DNA from 2 places in the Peribacillus simplex NBRC 15720 genome. Region 1 is predicted to be linked to the other one. Evidence: a T-box and tRNA genes for the amino acid it is inferred to sense, from the RefSeq annotation. Region 1 holds a T-box; the other holds one or more tRNA genes.
What was found. A T-box is a leader RNA that pairs with one kind of tRNA and senses whether it is charged. The one in region 1 lies ahead of pheS (phenylalanine--tRNA ligase subunit alpha), so its partner is inferred to be a tRNA-Phe.

Region 2: it has a tRNA-Phe gene. The T-box ahead of pheS (phenylalanine--tRNA ligase subunit alpha) is inferred to sense a tRNA for this amino acid. The anticodon was not compared.

The regions. Positions count from the first base shown of each region.
Region 1 covers NZ_CP017704.1:4,155,483-4,163,318, reverse strand. Annotated here, with positions in the region: gene zapA (cell division protein ZapA) at 1-27, opposite strand, end outside; gene rnhC (ribonuclease HIII) at 200-1,159, shown strand; gene pheT (phenylalanine--tRNA ligase subunit beta) at 1,292-3,706, opposite strand; gene pheS (phenylalanine--tRNA ligase subunit alpha) at 3,735-4,775, opposite strand; T-box leader at 4,834-5,075, opposite strand; gene BS1321_RS20075 (TrmH family RNA methyltransferase) at 5,120-5,878, opposite strand; gene sspI (small acid-soluble spore protein SspI) at 6,001-6,210, shown strand; gene BS1321_RS20065 (general stress protein) at 6,227-6,610, opposite strand; gene BS1321_RS20055 (general stress protein) at 7,110-7,836, opposite strand, start outside.
Region 2 covers NZ_CP017704.1:3,159,556-3,167,391, forward strand. Annotated here, with positions in the region: rRNA gene BS1321_RS15130 (23S ribosomal RNA) at 1-337, shown strand, start outside; rRNA gene rrf (5S ribosomal RNA) at 456-571, shown strand; tRNA gene BS1321_RS15140 (tRNA-Val) at 583-658, shown strand; tRNA gene BS1321_RS15145 (tRNA-Thr) at 669-744, shown strand; tRNA gene BS1321_RS15150 (tRNA-Lys) at 765-840, shown strand; tRNA gene BS1321_RS15155 (tRNA-Leu) at 849-930, shown strand; tRNA gene BS1321_RS15160 (tRNA-Gly) at 939-1,013, shown strand; tRNA gene BS1321_RS15165 (tRNA-Leu) at 1,026-1,114, shown strand; tRNA gene BS1321_RS15170 (tRNA-Arg) at 1,124-1,200, shown strand; tRNA gene BS1321_RS15175 (tRNA-Pro) at 1,212-1,288, shown strand; tRNA gene BS1321_RS15180 (tRNA-Ala) at 1,306-1,381, shown strand; tRNA gene BS1321_RS15185 (tRNA-Met) at 1,410-1,486, shown strand; tRNA gene BS1321_RS15190 (tRNA-Ile) at 1,497-1,573, shown strand; tRNA gene BS1321_RS15195 (tRNA-Ser) at 1,595-1,687, shown strand; tRNA gene BS1321_RS15200 (tRNA-Met) at 1,791-1,864, shown strand; tRNA gene BS1321_RS15205 (tRNA-Asp) at 1,871-1,946, shown strand; tRNA gene BS1321_RS15210 (tRNA-Phe) at 1,970-2,045, shown strand; tRNA gene BS1321_RS15215 (tRNA-His) at 2,063-2,138, shown strand; tRNA gene BS1321_RS15220 (tRNA-Gly) at 2,143-2,216, shown strand; tRNA gene BS1321_RS15225 (tRNA-Ile) at 2,222-2,298, shown strand; tRNA gene BS1321_RS15230 (tRNA-Asn) at 2,311-2,385, shown strand; tRNA gene BS1321_RS15235 (tRNA-Ser) at 2,387-2,477, shown strand; tRNA gene BS1321_RS15240 (tRNA-Glu) at 2,481-2,552, shown strand; gene BS1321_RS15245 (TraR/DksA C4-type zinc finger protein) at 2,594-3,343, opposite strand; gene BS1321_RS15250 (1,4-dihydroxy-2-naphthoate polyprenyltransferase) at 3,489-4,409, opposite strand; gene BS1321_RS15255 (isochorismate synthase) at 4,709-6,118, shown strand; gene menD (2-succinyl-5-enolpyruvyl-6-hydroxy-3-cyclohexene-1-carboxylic-acid synthase) at 6,111-7,836, shown strand, end outside.

The DNA of each region.
Region 1 (7,836 bases):
TGTTTTATTTCGTTTATCGTCTGACAAAATGATGCCCCCAATCTAAACAATCCTAATTCTATCATATCATGAAGTTTTTCGTCACGAAAGAGAGTACATCGTCATTTCTTGCATAAAAATTTCAATAATTTGTCAAACGAAATCGAATTTAGGAAGAAGATTACCCAATAAACAAAATGAAGTTAGGAGCTTACCCATTATGTCCCATGTTGTTTTACTTATCAGTCCTGAACAAATAAAGGCGATGAAGTCCCATTATTCTTCATCCTTGGCCGCCAAGCTTCCCCCGGGGAGCATCTTTTCCGCCAAACCGCCGCTATGTACGGTGACCGCCTATAAATCCGGAAAGGTACTTTTTCAGGGTAAGAATGCCGAACTAGAAGCGGTAAAGTGGCAAAAAGGCACCACTGCTGCGGCTCCAAAGAAAAAAACGGCATCATCTGCATCAGTCAACGTCCATCGATATTCGCCACCTGCAAATATCGGAACCATGTCAGTGATTGGTTCCGATGAGGTCGGAACAGGAGACTATTTCGGCCCGATGACCGTCGTAGCCGTTTATGCAAAAAAGGAGCAACTAGCCCTATTGAAGGAGCTTGGTGTCCAGGATTCCAAAAATCTGAAAGATCCACAGATCATCGAAATTGCCAAACAGATTAAGGATGTAGTGCCATTCAGCCTGCTTACATGCGACAACCCGAAATATAATGCGCTGCAGGCAAAGGGAATGTCACAAGGAAAAATGAAGGGACTCCTCCATAACCAAGCAATCAAGAATCTCATTCAAAAAATCCAGCCGGAACAAGCGGAAGCGGTCCTTATTGATCAATTCGCTCAACCAGAGGTATTTTTCAATTACCTAAAAGGGCAAGAACTATTCCAAGCTAATGCCACCTATCTATGTACAAAAGCGGAAGGCATTCACCTTGGAGTAGCAGCCGCATCCATCCTGGCCCGATATGCATTCGTCAAACGCTTTGACTTGCTGAGTGAAAAAGCCGGATTCAAAATCCCAAAAGGTGCCGGATTTGCAGTCGATGAAGCCGCCGCAAGGTTGATTCATGAAAAAGGAATCGATTCCTTACACGAATTCACGAAAACCCACTTCGCCAATACAGAAAAAGCGAAGCGACTATATCAACAGAAATATCATAAATAGAAGAAAGCGGCTGATCTTTCGGAACAGCCGCCTTTTACTCGTGAGTTTACGCGGTTTACTCGTGAGTTTGTTCCGTTTACTCGTAAATCCAAAAAGACAGCTCCCCAAGATTCAGGGAGCTGTCTTTTGGTTTTATCCTCTTAGTTCTGCGCCAGCTTTTTCTTTAACGGCTTCAAGAACTTTATCATGTGCTTTTGTAATGTCCTCGTCCGTTAGAGTACGTTCCGGATCGAAGTATTTCAGTGAGTAGGCAATGGATTTCTTGCCTTCCTCCATTCTTTCACCTTCGTATAAGTCGAAGATGCTTACTTCCTTCAGCAGTTTGCCACCGGCTTCTTCAATAATATCCTGAATGTCCCCGGCTTTCGTAGCTTGATCCACAACGAGCGCGATATCGCGTGTTGTTGATGGATAGCGCGGAATGGTTTGGTACGCAATCGGCGCGACTTCGGCTTCGGCCAATGCTTTTAAGGAAAGTTCGAAAATGTATGTTTCTTTAATATCCAAGTCTTTTTGGACAGTTGGGTGCACTTGGCCGATAAAGCCAATTACTTCACCATTCAATATTACTTCCGCTGTCCGTCCTGGATGCATGTCGTTGATTTCCGCTTGGCGATAACTGATTTGATCAGCTAATCCAAGTGTGTCGAATAATGCTTCGATCACGCCTTTGGCTACAAAGAAATCCACTGGTTTCTTTTCACCTTGCCATAGATGTGACTCCCATAAGCCAGTGATTGCTCCAGCAATATGTTCTTTTTCTTCAGGCAGTTCTTGTTCGTCACGCTTAAAGAATACGGAACCGACTTCATACAGTGCCAGTGAATCAATTTGGCGGGCATTGTTATATTTCACGACTTCTAGCAATTGAGGCACGATGCTTAAACGCAGCTGGCTTCTTTCTTCACTCATTGGCATTGCTAATCGTATGGATTCTCTTGCTTCCAATGCGAATTGGGACGCTTTTTCCTGGCTTGTCAGTGAATAGGTCACAGCTTGATAAAGGCCTGCGCCTTCAAGTGTACGTCGTGCCTTCCGCCGTTTAATTTGATAGTCAGTCAATTGGCCTGGGGTAGCAGAACCGATCGGCAGTGTAGTGGGAATGTTATCATATCCATATAAACGTGCAGCCTCTTCGACTAAATCAGCCTCAATCGTAATATCACCACGGCGCGTCGGGACTGTGATTGTGAACGTTTCATTGTCAAGTTCCACGCCGAATTGCAGACGCTTGAAGATCGATTCCACAACTGATACGGTCATGCTTGTTCCAAGAAGTGTGTTGATTTTTTCAAGAGTGATGCTAATGACCGCAGGTTCCATTGTCAATTCGTCAACTTCTGCTGCTCCTTGTAAGACTGTTCCGCCTGCATATTGTGCAATCAATTGTGCAGCACGTTCTCCAGCTTCACGAACACGGGCCGGGTCGACGCCTTTTTCAAAACGGGCACTAGCTTCACTGCGTAATCCATGGTCCTTTGAAGCTTTACGAACTACTGTACCTGCAAAATATGCACTTTCAATAATGATGTTCGTCGTATCATTTTTCACTTCGGAATCCGCTCCGCCCATCACACCAGCTATCGCAACAGGCTCGCTGCCATTTGTGATCACTAAATGGTCAGGTGTCAAAGCGCGTTCCGTTTCATCCAAAGTTACGATTTTTTCAGCATCCTTCGCTCTGCGGATGACGATTTCCTTTGAACCAAAGCGGTCATAATCAAAGGCATGAAGCGGTTGACCGTATTCAAGTAAAATGTAGTTCGTGATATCCACCACATTATTATGAGGACGGATACCTGCAGACATCAACCGAGTCTGCATCCAAAGCGGTGAGGGTCCTACCTTAACATCCTTGATGATTTTAGCAATGTATACCGGGTTATCTTCTTTCGCTTCCACTTTGACACTGATATAATCTGATGCTTTTTCAGCTGCCTCTACTTTCTCGACAACCGGCCATTTCACTTCACGGCCTAGAATGGCTCCCACTTCGTATGCAACACCAAGCATGCTCAATGCGTCGGAACGGTTTGGAGTCAGCCCAAGTTCCAGCACTTCATCACTTAAACCAAGTTCCTCCAATGCATCTTTCCCTACTTCCACATCATTTGGGAAGACGAAGATACCTGTAGCGTAATCCTTGGAAACGAGCTTGGATTCGAAGCCCAATTCTTGAAGAGAGCAAATCATCCCGTGCGATTCCTCTCCGCGAAGTTTCGCTTTCTTGATTTTGAAATTACCTGGAAGGACTGCGCCAACAGTAGCGACTGCGACTTTTTGGCCTTTATCGACATTCGGTGCTCCACAGATGATCTGAACGGGATTTTCGGCCCCGATATCAACTTGGCATTTATTCAATTTATCCGCATTTGGATGCTGTTCACGTTCAATGACATGCCCGATGACGACTCCTTTTAGCCCTTCACTTTTCTTTTCTACCCCTTCAACCTCAATGCCGCTTTTCGTGATTTTGTCAGCTAGCTCCGTCGCATTGATGCCTGAAAGGTCAACATAATCTTGTAACCATTTATATGACACAAACATGGTAGGTCCTCCTTTTTAAAATAAAAATTTATGCTTCGTGATGGTTGAATTGTTTTAAGAATCGAACATCATTCGTATAGAAATGACGGATATCGTCCACACCGTATTTCAACATGGCAATTCGTTCCACGCCGATTCCAAATGCGAATCCGGAGTATTTCTTGGAATCGAAGCCAGCCATTTCAAGGACGTTCGGATGAACGATCCCGCCGCCAAGCACTTCGATCCAGCCTGTTTGTTTACATACGCTGCAGCCTTTACCACCGCAGATTTTACAAGAAATATCCACTTCGACGGAAGGCTCCGTAAATGGGAAGAAACTTGGACGAAGACGGATTTCACGGTCTTGCCCGAATACTTTTTTCGCAAATACGTCAAGCGTTCCTTTCAGGTCGCTCATGCTGATGTTCTCATCGATGACCAAGCCCTCAATTTGCTGGAATTGATGGGAGTGTGTAGCATCATCGTTATCACGGCGATATACTTTTCCTGGGCAAATGATTTTAACAGGACCTTGACCTTTATGTTTTTCCATCGTTCTGGCTTGAACAGGTGAAGTGTGCGTACGCATAAGGATTTCATCCGTGATGTAGAAGGAATCCTGCATATCACGTGCCGGATGGCTTTTTGGCAAGTTAAGTGCCTCGAAGTTGTAGTAGTCACTTTCAACTTCAGGACCTTCCGCAACGGTATAACCCATACCAATGAATAAGTCTTCGATTTCTTCCACAACACGTGTTAATGGGTGAAGATTTCCCTTGTTTACCGGACGTCCTGGAAGTGTGACGTCAATCGTTTCAGTTGCTAGCTTTGCATTGACTGCCGCAGTTTCAAGTGTTTTTTGTTTCTCCTCGATCTTTGTTGCGATCGCTTCCCGTACATCATTGGCTAGTGCCCCGATTTTCGGGCGTTCTTCGGCAGATAATTTACCCATGCCGCGCAATACCTCAGTGATTGGCCCTTTTTTCCCTAAATAAGCAACACGGACTTCATTCAGTTCTTTTAATTCGGAAGCGGCGGCAACTTTTTGCAACGCTTCTTCCTGCAGTTCTAGTAATCGTTCCTGCATCATGTCTTCCTCCTTTATTTTCCTTTTGTAAAAATGAACACAAAAAAACCCCGATCCCTAAAGGGACGAGGTTTATGTATCGCGGTACCACCCTTATTAGTGCACAAACAAAAAAACTTATGCACTCACTTCATTAAAAATAACGGCTCTTCACCGGAACATTTTTCGGACATCCTGTCTTCCCAATGCCAACTCGAAAGGTGAATTCCCTTAAGCAGTGCCATAAAAATGCTTTCAGTCAAGGCATTTTTTCCCTGGATATGGTTAACTTAAGCTACTACTCTTTGTCATCGTTGTTTTCATTATAAAATTCTGTTTTATTATATTATAATTCTTCGGCCGTTTCAAATCGATTTTCGTAAATGGTACATTAAAATCCCGGCAGCAATCCCCACATTCAATGATTCGCTTTTTCCGTAGATGGGAATATAAAGGTTTTTAGTCGTCTTCTCCAGTAATTCCTTCGATACTCCTTGGCCTTCATTACCGACCAGCAGGGCAAAACGGGAAGACTTTTCCACTTCTTCAAATGGTGATGCGCCTTCTAATGCCGTGCCATAAACCGGAGTGCCGCTTTGCTTCAGCTCATCGATGATTTCGGAAAGGTTACCTTTAATGACAGGCATATGGAAGAGGCTCCCTTGCGTCGAACGGACTACTTTGGGATTATACAAGTCAGCACACCCTTCGCCAAGAATGACCGCATCGATTCCAGCTGCATCAGCTGTCCTGATCATCGTTCCAATATTCCCCGGATCTTGGACGGCATCGATCAACAATAGTTTATCCGGATTTATGGACGCCATGCTAGTTGATTTCTGTTCACAAACCGCGGCGATTCCCTGCGGGGCTTCGGTATCGCAAATCGCCTTCATAATATCATTTTTCACATAAATGAGTTCTGTGCCTTCCACCTTAAAATGTGCAGGCATTTCAGTTTCTTCATTGATGATCACTTCCAAGACAATTTCTTCTTTTAGGGCTTCTTCAACTAGGTGAAAACCCTCGACTAAATATTTCCCTGTTTTATCTCGTTCTTTTTTCGTCAAAAGTTTTTTCCATTGCTTAACTTGAGGGTTTTTTACGGATTCGATATATTTCAAGGGTAAACGCTCCTTTAACTTCACACTGATTTTCCTATTATAACGCAATTTACATACATATTGCATGCGAGTTTGTGAAATGCTATTACTGTCAGTCATTATGTGTTAGAGGAGGAATAATTATGAATTTAAACTTACGTAATGCGATCATCCAAAATGTATCTGGAAATTCGCAAGATCAGCTGGAAGACACGATTGTCGATGCCATACAAAATGGCGAGGAAAAAATGCTTCCTGGATTGGGAGTATTATTCGAGGTCATCTGGCAAAATTCATCTGAGCAGGAAAAACAGGAAATGATCACTGCCCTCGAAGCAGGATTAAAAAAATAACAGCCTTCAAAGGCTGTTATTTTTTTAATTTCGCTACGCCAGCCTTCAGTTCTTCGATGGAGACTTCTTCATCGAGCAGCAAGAAGAATTTTTTTGCGCTCACTTCTTGAAGCATCGCTTTTGTCTCAGCAAAAGAGTAGCCGTATTTCGTGAAAAAGCTGCGTAAATCTCCAGATCCTTCATCTGTGAAGTAGTGGAAGATTCTTAAAAAAAGAGTGTCCTCCTTATCCTGATTGGCGATGATCAGTAAATCCGTATGTTCATTTCCAAGCTGCACATCTTTTTTTATATCAGCTGCCACTGTCATTTGGGTGCCAGACACGCCTTTAGCTTTTAAGTCTTGAATTGCAGCAAGTAGTTCCGGATTAGAGTCAAAAACACCATATACGTTTTTTTCCATGTTTCTCCCCCTCCTTGTTACTCTACTTAAAATAAAATTCCTTTGTCATTATACCTTGCGGCTTTATCAATAAACAAGCAAATAGTCTATTGAGAATTCCTGATAATGAACGAGGAAACCCTTTTCCTAAAGGGTTTCTTAAAAAATAACAGCCTGGTTCAGAAAGTTCGTTTTGTAGATAAAAGGGGGGCGAAAATATACCATTCATCAAAGATGTCTCCGAACCAACTGACCCAAAGTAAAAATCTTCAACTCCTCAGGTATGGATTTCTATCTAAATGTTATAACAAAGTTGGAGGAAGGTGCGAGACTCCTGCGGGACAAGCGTGAGGAGACCCCACAGGTGCAATCCGGGGGCCGGACCGCCCGCGGATTGCGGTGCCTGAAATCAAAATCAACGTCCAAATTGTACAGGCCATAAAGAAACTGTAGACAAACTCGATTTTCATCTAGTTTGTCTACAGTTTGAACAGCCTTGTTCAGGCCGTTATTTTTGTTCTTACAGATTATCGGTATTAATTCGATTTTTGATGTATTCATCCTTCAAGCCTTCCTCTTGCTGATCACTTAGAGCATTCGTGCTCACGGTCTGATCCAGTGATCCTTGAGTATCCAGGGCTTTGTCAGTATCGGAAGAAAACGGGTCTGCATGAGGGTCGCTTGCTAGTGTCCCTTCATAATCCCATGGCTTTTGCACCTTATATTTTCCGGTGGAGTTCCCCCTGATTTCCCTTTCTTGAGCTGGCTTCGTATCTAGCTCTTTATTTTCAAAGATGTTGGCAGAATTTCCGTGAAGTTCTTCGCTTCTTCCTGGCTGTGCTTCGACTTCCCTTGTTTGATAGGCATTCGCTGTTGTTTCAGGAAAAAGGTTTGGGTCCGGATTGTTCACCACCCCTGTTTTAAGCGGGTTCTCTGCTCGTAGTTCGTCAGTATAATTGGAAGTTACGCTTTCTTGTGCTGATACGGTTTCCGATTCATCTAAAAGAATCAAGAATTTCCCAGCCTCCACTTCATTTATATAAGCGGTGGCTTCACTATCGGCAAGCCCTAAGTCACCTAGCCGGTTCCTTATATCTTCAGAACCCTCGTTCAAGAAGAAGTGTTTCATCTTTTCAATGAAGGAATCATCGTTCGAGTTAGTAACGACGTCGACGTCGACATCGCCATCCCGCTTTGAATTGACGAAATCCAAATCTTCTTTCTTATCAGCCATCACGGTTATTTCT
Region 2 (7,836 bases), 1.0 Mb from region 1:
TAAAGCGGTACGCGAGCTGGGTTCAGAACGTCGTGAGACAGTTCGGTCCCTATCCGTCGCGGGCGCAGGAAATTTGAGAGGAGCTGTCCTTAGTACGAGAGGACCGGGATGGACGCACCGCTGGTGTACCAGTTGTCTTGCCAAAGGCATAGCTGGGTAGCTACGTGCGGACGGGATAAGTGCTGAAAGCATCTAAGCATGAAGCCCCCCTCAAGATGAGATTTCCCATGGCGCAAGCTAGTAAGATCCCTGAAAGATGATCAGGTTGATAGGTCAGAGGTGGAAGCGTGGCGACATGTGGAGCTGACTGATACTAATAGATCGAGGACTTAACCAACGCTTTAAAAAAATGAAATACCTTCTTATTATCTAGTTTTGAAGGAATGAAAATTTCTTCTTGCATTTTCTCAAAAAGACGTTATAATAATATATGTCTTGAAAAAATGTTAACATTGTTTGGTGACGATAGCGAAGAGGTCACACCCGTTCCCATTCCGAACACGGCAGTTAAGCTCTTCAGCGCCGATGGTAGTTGGGGGTTTCCCCCTGTGAGAGTAGGACGTCGCCAAGCAGGTTTTATATGGAGGATTAGCTCAGCTGGGAGAGCATCTGCCTTACAAGCAGAGGGTCGGCGGTTCGATCCCGTCATCCTCCACCATTTTACACCTGCCGGTGTAGCTCAACTGGTAGAGCAACTGACTTGTAATCAGTAGGTTGGGGGTTCAAGTCCTCTTGCCGGCACCATTTTAAGATAGTACAAGCACGAGCCATTAGCTCAGTTGGTAGAGCATCTGACTTTTAATCAGAGGGTCGAAGGTTCGAATCCTTCATGGCTCACCATTTTATATGCGGGTGTGGCGGAATTGGCAGACGCACCAGACTTAGGATCTGGCGCCGCAAGGCGTGGGGGTTCAAGTCCCTTCACCCGCATCTTTCATGCGGAAGTAGTTCAGTGGTAGAATACAACCTTGCCAAGGTTGGGGTCGCGGGTTCGAATCCCGTCTTCCGCTCCACTTTTCGTATGTGCCGGGGTGGCGGAACTGGCAGACGCACAGGACTTAAAATCCTGCGGTAGGTGACTACCGTACCGGTTCGATTCCGGTCCTCGGCACCATCTTAATATGCGCCCGTAGCTCAATTGGATAGAGCATCTGACTACGAATCAGAAGGTTGTAGGTTCGACTCCCGCCGGGCGCACCATGTTTTTATTGCGGGAAGTAGCTCAGCTTGGTAGAGCACTTGGTTTGGGACCAAGGGGTCGCAGGTTCGAATCCTGTCTTCCCGACCACGTGATTTTTAATGAATGGGGCCTTAGCTCAGCTGGGAGAGCGCCTGCCTTGCACGCAGGAGGTCAGCGGTTCGATCCCGCTAGGCTCCACCATTTTTCAATCAGATACTTATATTATATTGGCGGTGTAGCTCAGCTGGCTAGAGCGTACGGTTCATACCCGTGAGGTCGGGGGTTCGATCCCCTCCGCCGCTACCAATAAATATAAGGACCTTTAGCTCAGCTGGTTAGAGCAGACGGCTCATAACCGTCCGGTCGTAGGTTCGAGTCCTACAAGGTCCACCATATTCATTTTTTTAAAGCCGTGGAGGTATACCCAAGTTCGGCTGAAGGGATCGGTCTTGAAAACCGACAGGGGAGTCAAATCCCGCGGGGGTTCGAATCCCTCTACCTCCTCCATTTTTTTAAAAAGCAGCAAGTTGTTTTGAAACAGCCTTACATAAAGGAAGCGGACGAAACAATATACACGAAAACTTGATGCGAATCGTTTCATTATTACCGTCGCGGGGTGGAGCAGTCCGGTAGCTCGTCGGGCTCATAACCCGAAGGTCGCAGGTTCAAATCCTGTCCCCGCAATTATTAGGTCCCGTGGTGTAGCGGTTAACATGCCTGCCTGTCACGCAGGAGATCGCGGGTTCGATTCCCGTCGGGACCGCCATTCTTTAAATTCAATACATTTGTGGCTCAGTAGCTCAGTCGGTAGAGCAAAGGACTGAAAATCCTTGTGTCGGCGGTTCGATTCCGTCCTGAGCCACCATATCTTATAATATTACGGCGGTTGTGGCGAAGTGGTTAACGCACCTGATTGTGGTTCAGGCATTCGTGGGTTCGATTCCCATCAGTCGCCCCATTTCGCGGGTGTAGTTTAGTGGTAAAACCTCAGCCTTCCAAGCTGATGATGAGGGTTCGATTCCCTTCACCCGCTCCAAATATGGGCCTATAGCTCAGCTGGTTAGAGCGCACGCCTGATAAGCGTGAGGTCGATGGTTCGAGTCCATTTAGGCCCACCATATTCATATTGTTCCGCAGTAGCTCAGTGGTAGAGCATTCGGCTGTTAACCGAACGGTCGTAGGTTCGAGTCCTACCTGCGGAGCCATGGGGAAGTACTCAAGAGGCTGAAGAGGCGCCCCTGCTAAGGGTGTAGGTCGCGCGAGCGGCGCGAGGGTTCAAATCCCTCCTTCTCCGCCAGTTGGCCCGTTGGTCAAGCGGTTAAGACACCGCCCTTTCACGGCGGTAACACGGGTTCGAATCCCGTACGGGTCATAACAAAAAGGGAAGCATACATTCATGTATGCTTCTTTTTTTCATTTCTTTTCATTGATATAACTATCTTTTTGTTTATAGGGAATGTCTCCAAGATTGGATTCTATATTTTCTTCTTTCAGTGTATCTTCATATTCCTTTTGCTTTTTGTTCGGTATATCCACTCTATTTTTTCCTTCGATATCATTTGCGGCAAATCCTTCATAGTCTTCAGGAAATCCGTTCGTTTCATCCTCGGTTTTATAAAGATCATTATAATTGCCATGATCGCCGGTATAATCAGATGGCGTTTCGGATGTACCGAATTTGGCAACTTCACCAAAGCTATCTTCTTTATCAACTATTTCGATTCCATGACGATTTTCAAAATGATCACCCTTGGATGGAATCAGTATATCCTCTTCCACTGGCCTTTCTTGTGAAAGTGGCCGTTCTGGGGCATGCTCGACACAGTAGAGGGTGCTTGGGATCGCTTCTAGCCTCTCGATGGGGATTTCCATATTACAGGTTTTACAACGGCCATACGAACCTTCTGTTATGGCTTTCAAAGCTTCATCGATTTTCTCCATTTCGGATTGTGCATGCTCATCGAGTGCTTGATTCCGTTCCATCTCGAATAATTCGGTTCCTAGGTCAGCAGGATGATTATCATAGGATGATAATTCCCCTACCGATTCCGTCTGGCTTTTATCCAGAACGGATTGTTCATCATTTTGAATTCGATTACTTAGCTCATTTTTTTCTTGAAGCAGTTCATTTTTGAATTTTTGCGTTTGTTGTTTTGTTGCCATATCCGATTCACTCCTTTTAAAATCCAAATCTCATTTTTTATTGGTAAGATGGTTGTATTATCTATTACCCAAATCGGAGTATAGGAAAACAATATGGAACGATGATAGGAAAAAGGACTGAGCGGATGAGCTCAGTCCTTGGAGATTATATAAGATAGCTGATGAATAATCCAATGGCCATGAGTAAGCCAAAGAAGGTGTTCGTTTGGGCCGTGGCTTTCATTGCTGGCACCATCGTGATCGGCTGCGTTTTACCTACGAAGCCTTTGATTGCGGCCATGGCTTTTGGGATGCTTAGGAAGGCAAGGAGAATCCATGCCGTTACGCTACCAGTAAGGACTAGTCCAACAAGCCATAGATAAGAGAAGGCGAACATGATTGCCATGAATGTCAGGGCGTTTTTCCTGCCCATCACTACTGGCATCGTTTTTCGGCCATGTGCCTTATCCCCATCATGGTCACGTAGGTTATTGGATAAGTTGATCAACCCGACCAATATTCCACTTGGAATGGCAATTAAGATGGCTGTTGAAGAAACAAAACCGGTTTGAATGAAAAAGGCGATCAGAATTATCAAAAAGCCCATGAACAATCCAGAAAAAAGTTCCCCGAATGGTGTATATGAAATGGGCAGGGGACCGCCTGTATAAAGATAGCCGACAAGCATGCAAACCAGTCCTACTGCAGCAAGCCACCAAGATGATGCGGCACAGATATAGATGCCTAGTAACAAGGCGATGGCATACATGCCAAGGGCCAAGGTCATGATTAGTTTGGGGGTCATCCCATGACGGACGATCCCGCCGCCGATGCCTACGGATTCCTCTGTATCCAAGCCTCTCTTGAAATCATAGTATTCATTGAATAAATTGGTTGCAGCTTGAATCAGGATACTTGCAATCATCATGGCAGCGAATAGTAACCAATTCACTCCATCTTCCAAAAGTGCAATCACAGTTCCAAGTAAAACTGGGACAAAAGCTGCGGTTAGTGTATGTGGACGAATTAACTCCCACCAAATCTTCCAGGTCCGTTTAAGGGGAAGTCCGTCATATTCTGTTTGCATTATTTCTCTCCTCAAAATCATTATTGGTTCTCTCGAAATTATAACAAATATTGAAATGTTGCACAAAAGGTTATCCTAATAAATACAGGAAAAGTGGGTAAGGGTGATAATAGGAATTAATGGATGATCAATTTCCAAAATCAAGGATATTTCTCTACATTCGCTAAGATTCATATAATAAGGAAAAAAGCAGGAAAGAATCGTTCGGTAAAGGGGCGTTTTATTGACATGAGGTTGAATGGAGGTGTATCTTTAAATAGGTTAAAAAGCTTTTAAAATGTACATTTGGGGGGATTTTTTTGGCTATCTCAGAGGAAACTGAACAGTTTCAGGGACTGGCTTCAGCTATACAAAAGGCGAAGGACTTGAATGATCAAGTTCTATTCAGTCATATTAAGAAAATTAATTGCAACAACCCCCTTTCATTTTATCAAGCTGGAAGAGAACGGTACGCGGGTGAACGCTTTTTCTGGGAGGACCCTGCAAAGGAAATAACCATCACCGGTTTAGGCAATGTTAAGAAACTCAAAGCGGCATCGAATGCCGAACGTTATAGAGAAGTCGAAAAGAGCTGGATCAAACTGCAGAATACTGCTGTCAAAACAGGGGTGACCGATTTAGAAGCGACAGGTCCCTTACTGTTTGGGGGCTTTTCTTTTGATTATGAAAATGACAGTACGCTCCTTTGGAATCAGTTCGGGGACAACCTGTTTTATATACCTGCCTTCATGCTGTCAATAGTGGGGAAACAAGCTTACTTGACGACAAACTTACTTTGTTCGCCTGATGATTCAGAAAAACTCTTCATAGATATGATAAATGAACGGGAAGCTTTCCTTTTCGAAAGCTTGGATAGCAATGGATTGGGGGCAAATTCCCTGGTTAGACAGAGGGAAGTCGAACCTGAGGAATGGAAGCGGACGGTCGCAGAGGCTGTTCAGGAAATCAAGACGACAGATCTCGACAAGATCGTTTTGGCAAGGGAGCTTCGACTTGTTTTTGAATGTTCCATCGATTCAGGGAAAGTGCTTGAACAATTGATTGCTGAGCAGCCATTAAGCTATATTTTCAGTTTGGAGGCTGGTGGTGACTGTTTTGTCGGTGCCACCCCTGAACGTTTAATTAAGAAACAGGGAAATGAAGTTTTTTCTACCTGTCTTGCTGGATCGATGGGGCGAGGGAAAGATGAGCAAGAAGATGTTCGTCTTGGTGAAGAATTGCTTCATGACCAAAAGAATTTACAAGAGCATCAATATGTCGTGTCGATGATTTCTAATGCTTTTGATTCTGTATGCGAAAAGGTGATGGTTCCGGCCGAACCGAAACTTATGAAAAACCGTCATATCCAGCATTTATACACACCGGTCCGCGGTCTATCAAAGGAAGGTGTCACGATTTTTGAATTCGTCGAGAATCTCCATCCTACACCTGCTATGGGCGGACTTCCAAAAGATAAGGCCGTTGTCCGAATTCGGGAAATGGAAGGTCTTGAACGCGGCTTTTACGCTGGTCCTTTAGGCTGGGTGGATACGTATGGAAACGGGGAATTCGCTGTAGGGATACGTTCTGCCCTAATACAGAACAATGAGGCATCGCTCTTTGCCGGATGCGGAGTAGTGGAAGATTCGACTCCCGAAAGTGAATTCCGGGAAACGGGGATTAAATTCAATCCGATGTTAAGTGCTTTAGGAGGAAATCTTAATGAATGACCGAGATGCATTGACAGCGTATGCTGCTTCATTCGTCGATGAGCTGGCACAAAATGAGGTGAGGCATGTGGTGGTGAGCCCAGGCTCACGATCCACGCCCCTAGCTTTACTGCTAGTGGAACATCCTGATATTGAAATTCATATTAATGTGGATGAGCGTTCGGCTGCTTTTTTTGCCCTTGGTTTGGCTAAGGCCTTAAAAGTACCTGTCGGACTTCTTTGTACGTCCGGTACAGCAGCTGCAAACTATTATCCAGCCGTCATTGAGGCTTTCTATTCAAGAGTGCCGCTTATTGTACTTACTGCTGACCGCCCGCATGAGTTGCGTGATGTCGGAGCCCCGCAGGCGATCGATCAGATACATCTTTATGGGAGACATGTAAAGTGGTTTGTCGAAATGGCACTTCCTGAAAGCACGGATGGGATGATGCGGTATGCCAGAACGGTCGGTGCAAGGGCAGTGGCTACAGCGGCAACTGAACCTGCAGGGCCTGTACATTTGAATTTCCCGCTTCGTGAACCATTGATTCCGGACCTGGAACAAGCAAAGGAGTACAGGCAAAATAAAATGAAGCCTGCAGTTTTGATTGACAGTGGCGAACGGTCACTGTCCGCATCACAAATAGAAGCAGTTGCAACTACATTGTCACAAGCTAAGCAAGGTATGATTGTATGTGGCGAATTACCGCATCCAGAGATGAAGGAAGCCATCGTCGCATTAGCTGAAAAACTTGCTTTTCCGGTACTGGCTGATCCTCTTTCACAGTTAAGGAGCGGAAGTCACGACAAAGCCGTCGTAATTGATGCGTACGATACGTTTCTACGCGATGAAGCGGCAAAGGCGGCTTTCAGGCCGGAAGTGATCTTGCGTTTCGGGGCAATGCCTGTTTCTAAACCCTTATTGTTATTTATGAAAAAACAAAAACAGGCAATCACTTTGGTCGTCGATGGCGGAGCAGGCTGGCGCGAACCAGCTGGATTGGCAACGAATATGATTTACAGCGAAGAGAAGGATTTTTGTCAGCGAATTGCTGATAAAATTACTTCTTTCCCTGATGATGAATGGCTTGGTTTATGGCAAACCGTCAACGGAGCGACAAAGGATGCCTTAGCCTCCGTCAGGGATGAAGCGGAGTTAAGTGAAGGCAAGCTGTTCGCCCTGCTTGCTGATATGATGCCATTGGAATCCACGCTGTTTGTCGGGAATAGTATGCCCATACGTGATTTGGATACTTTCTTTTTGAATAATGGAAAAGGAATCAAAACCATTGCAAATCGCGGGGCGAATGGCATCGATGGTGTCGTTTCCACTGCGCTTGGCGTAAGCACGGTATCGAAAAATACTGTGCTGGCAATCGGGGATTTAAGCTTTTTCCATGATATGAATGGCTTGCTTGCGGCAAAACTTCAAAAACAAAATATCACGATATTGCTAGTTAATAATGATGGCGGCGGCATATTCTCCTTCTTGCCGCAGGCGAATGAGAGGGAACATTTCGAAACGCTATTCGGCACGCCTCATGGGCTTGATTTTTCCCATACTGCCCAGCTTTATGGCGGTAAATACAACAAGGTGCAAAGTTGGGATGAGTTAGAGAAGGTATTTACAGAGTCATTCGAAATTCAAGGTCTGAAAATCATCGAAGTACCGACAGAAAGAGAGTCCAATTTACAAAAGCATCGAAATTTGTGGAGTTTTGTTTCCCAGGAAATAAAAA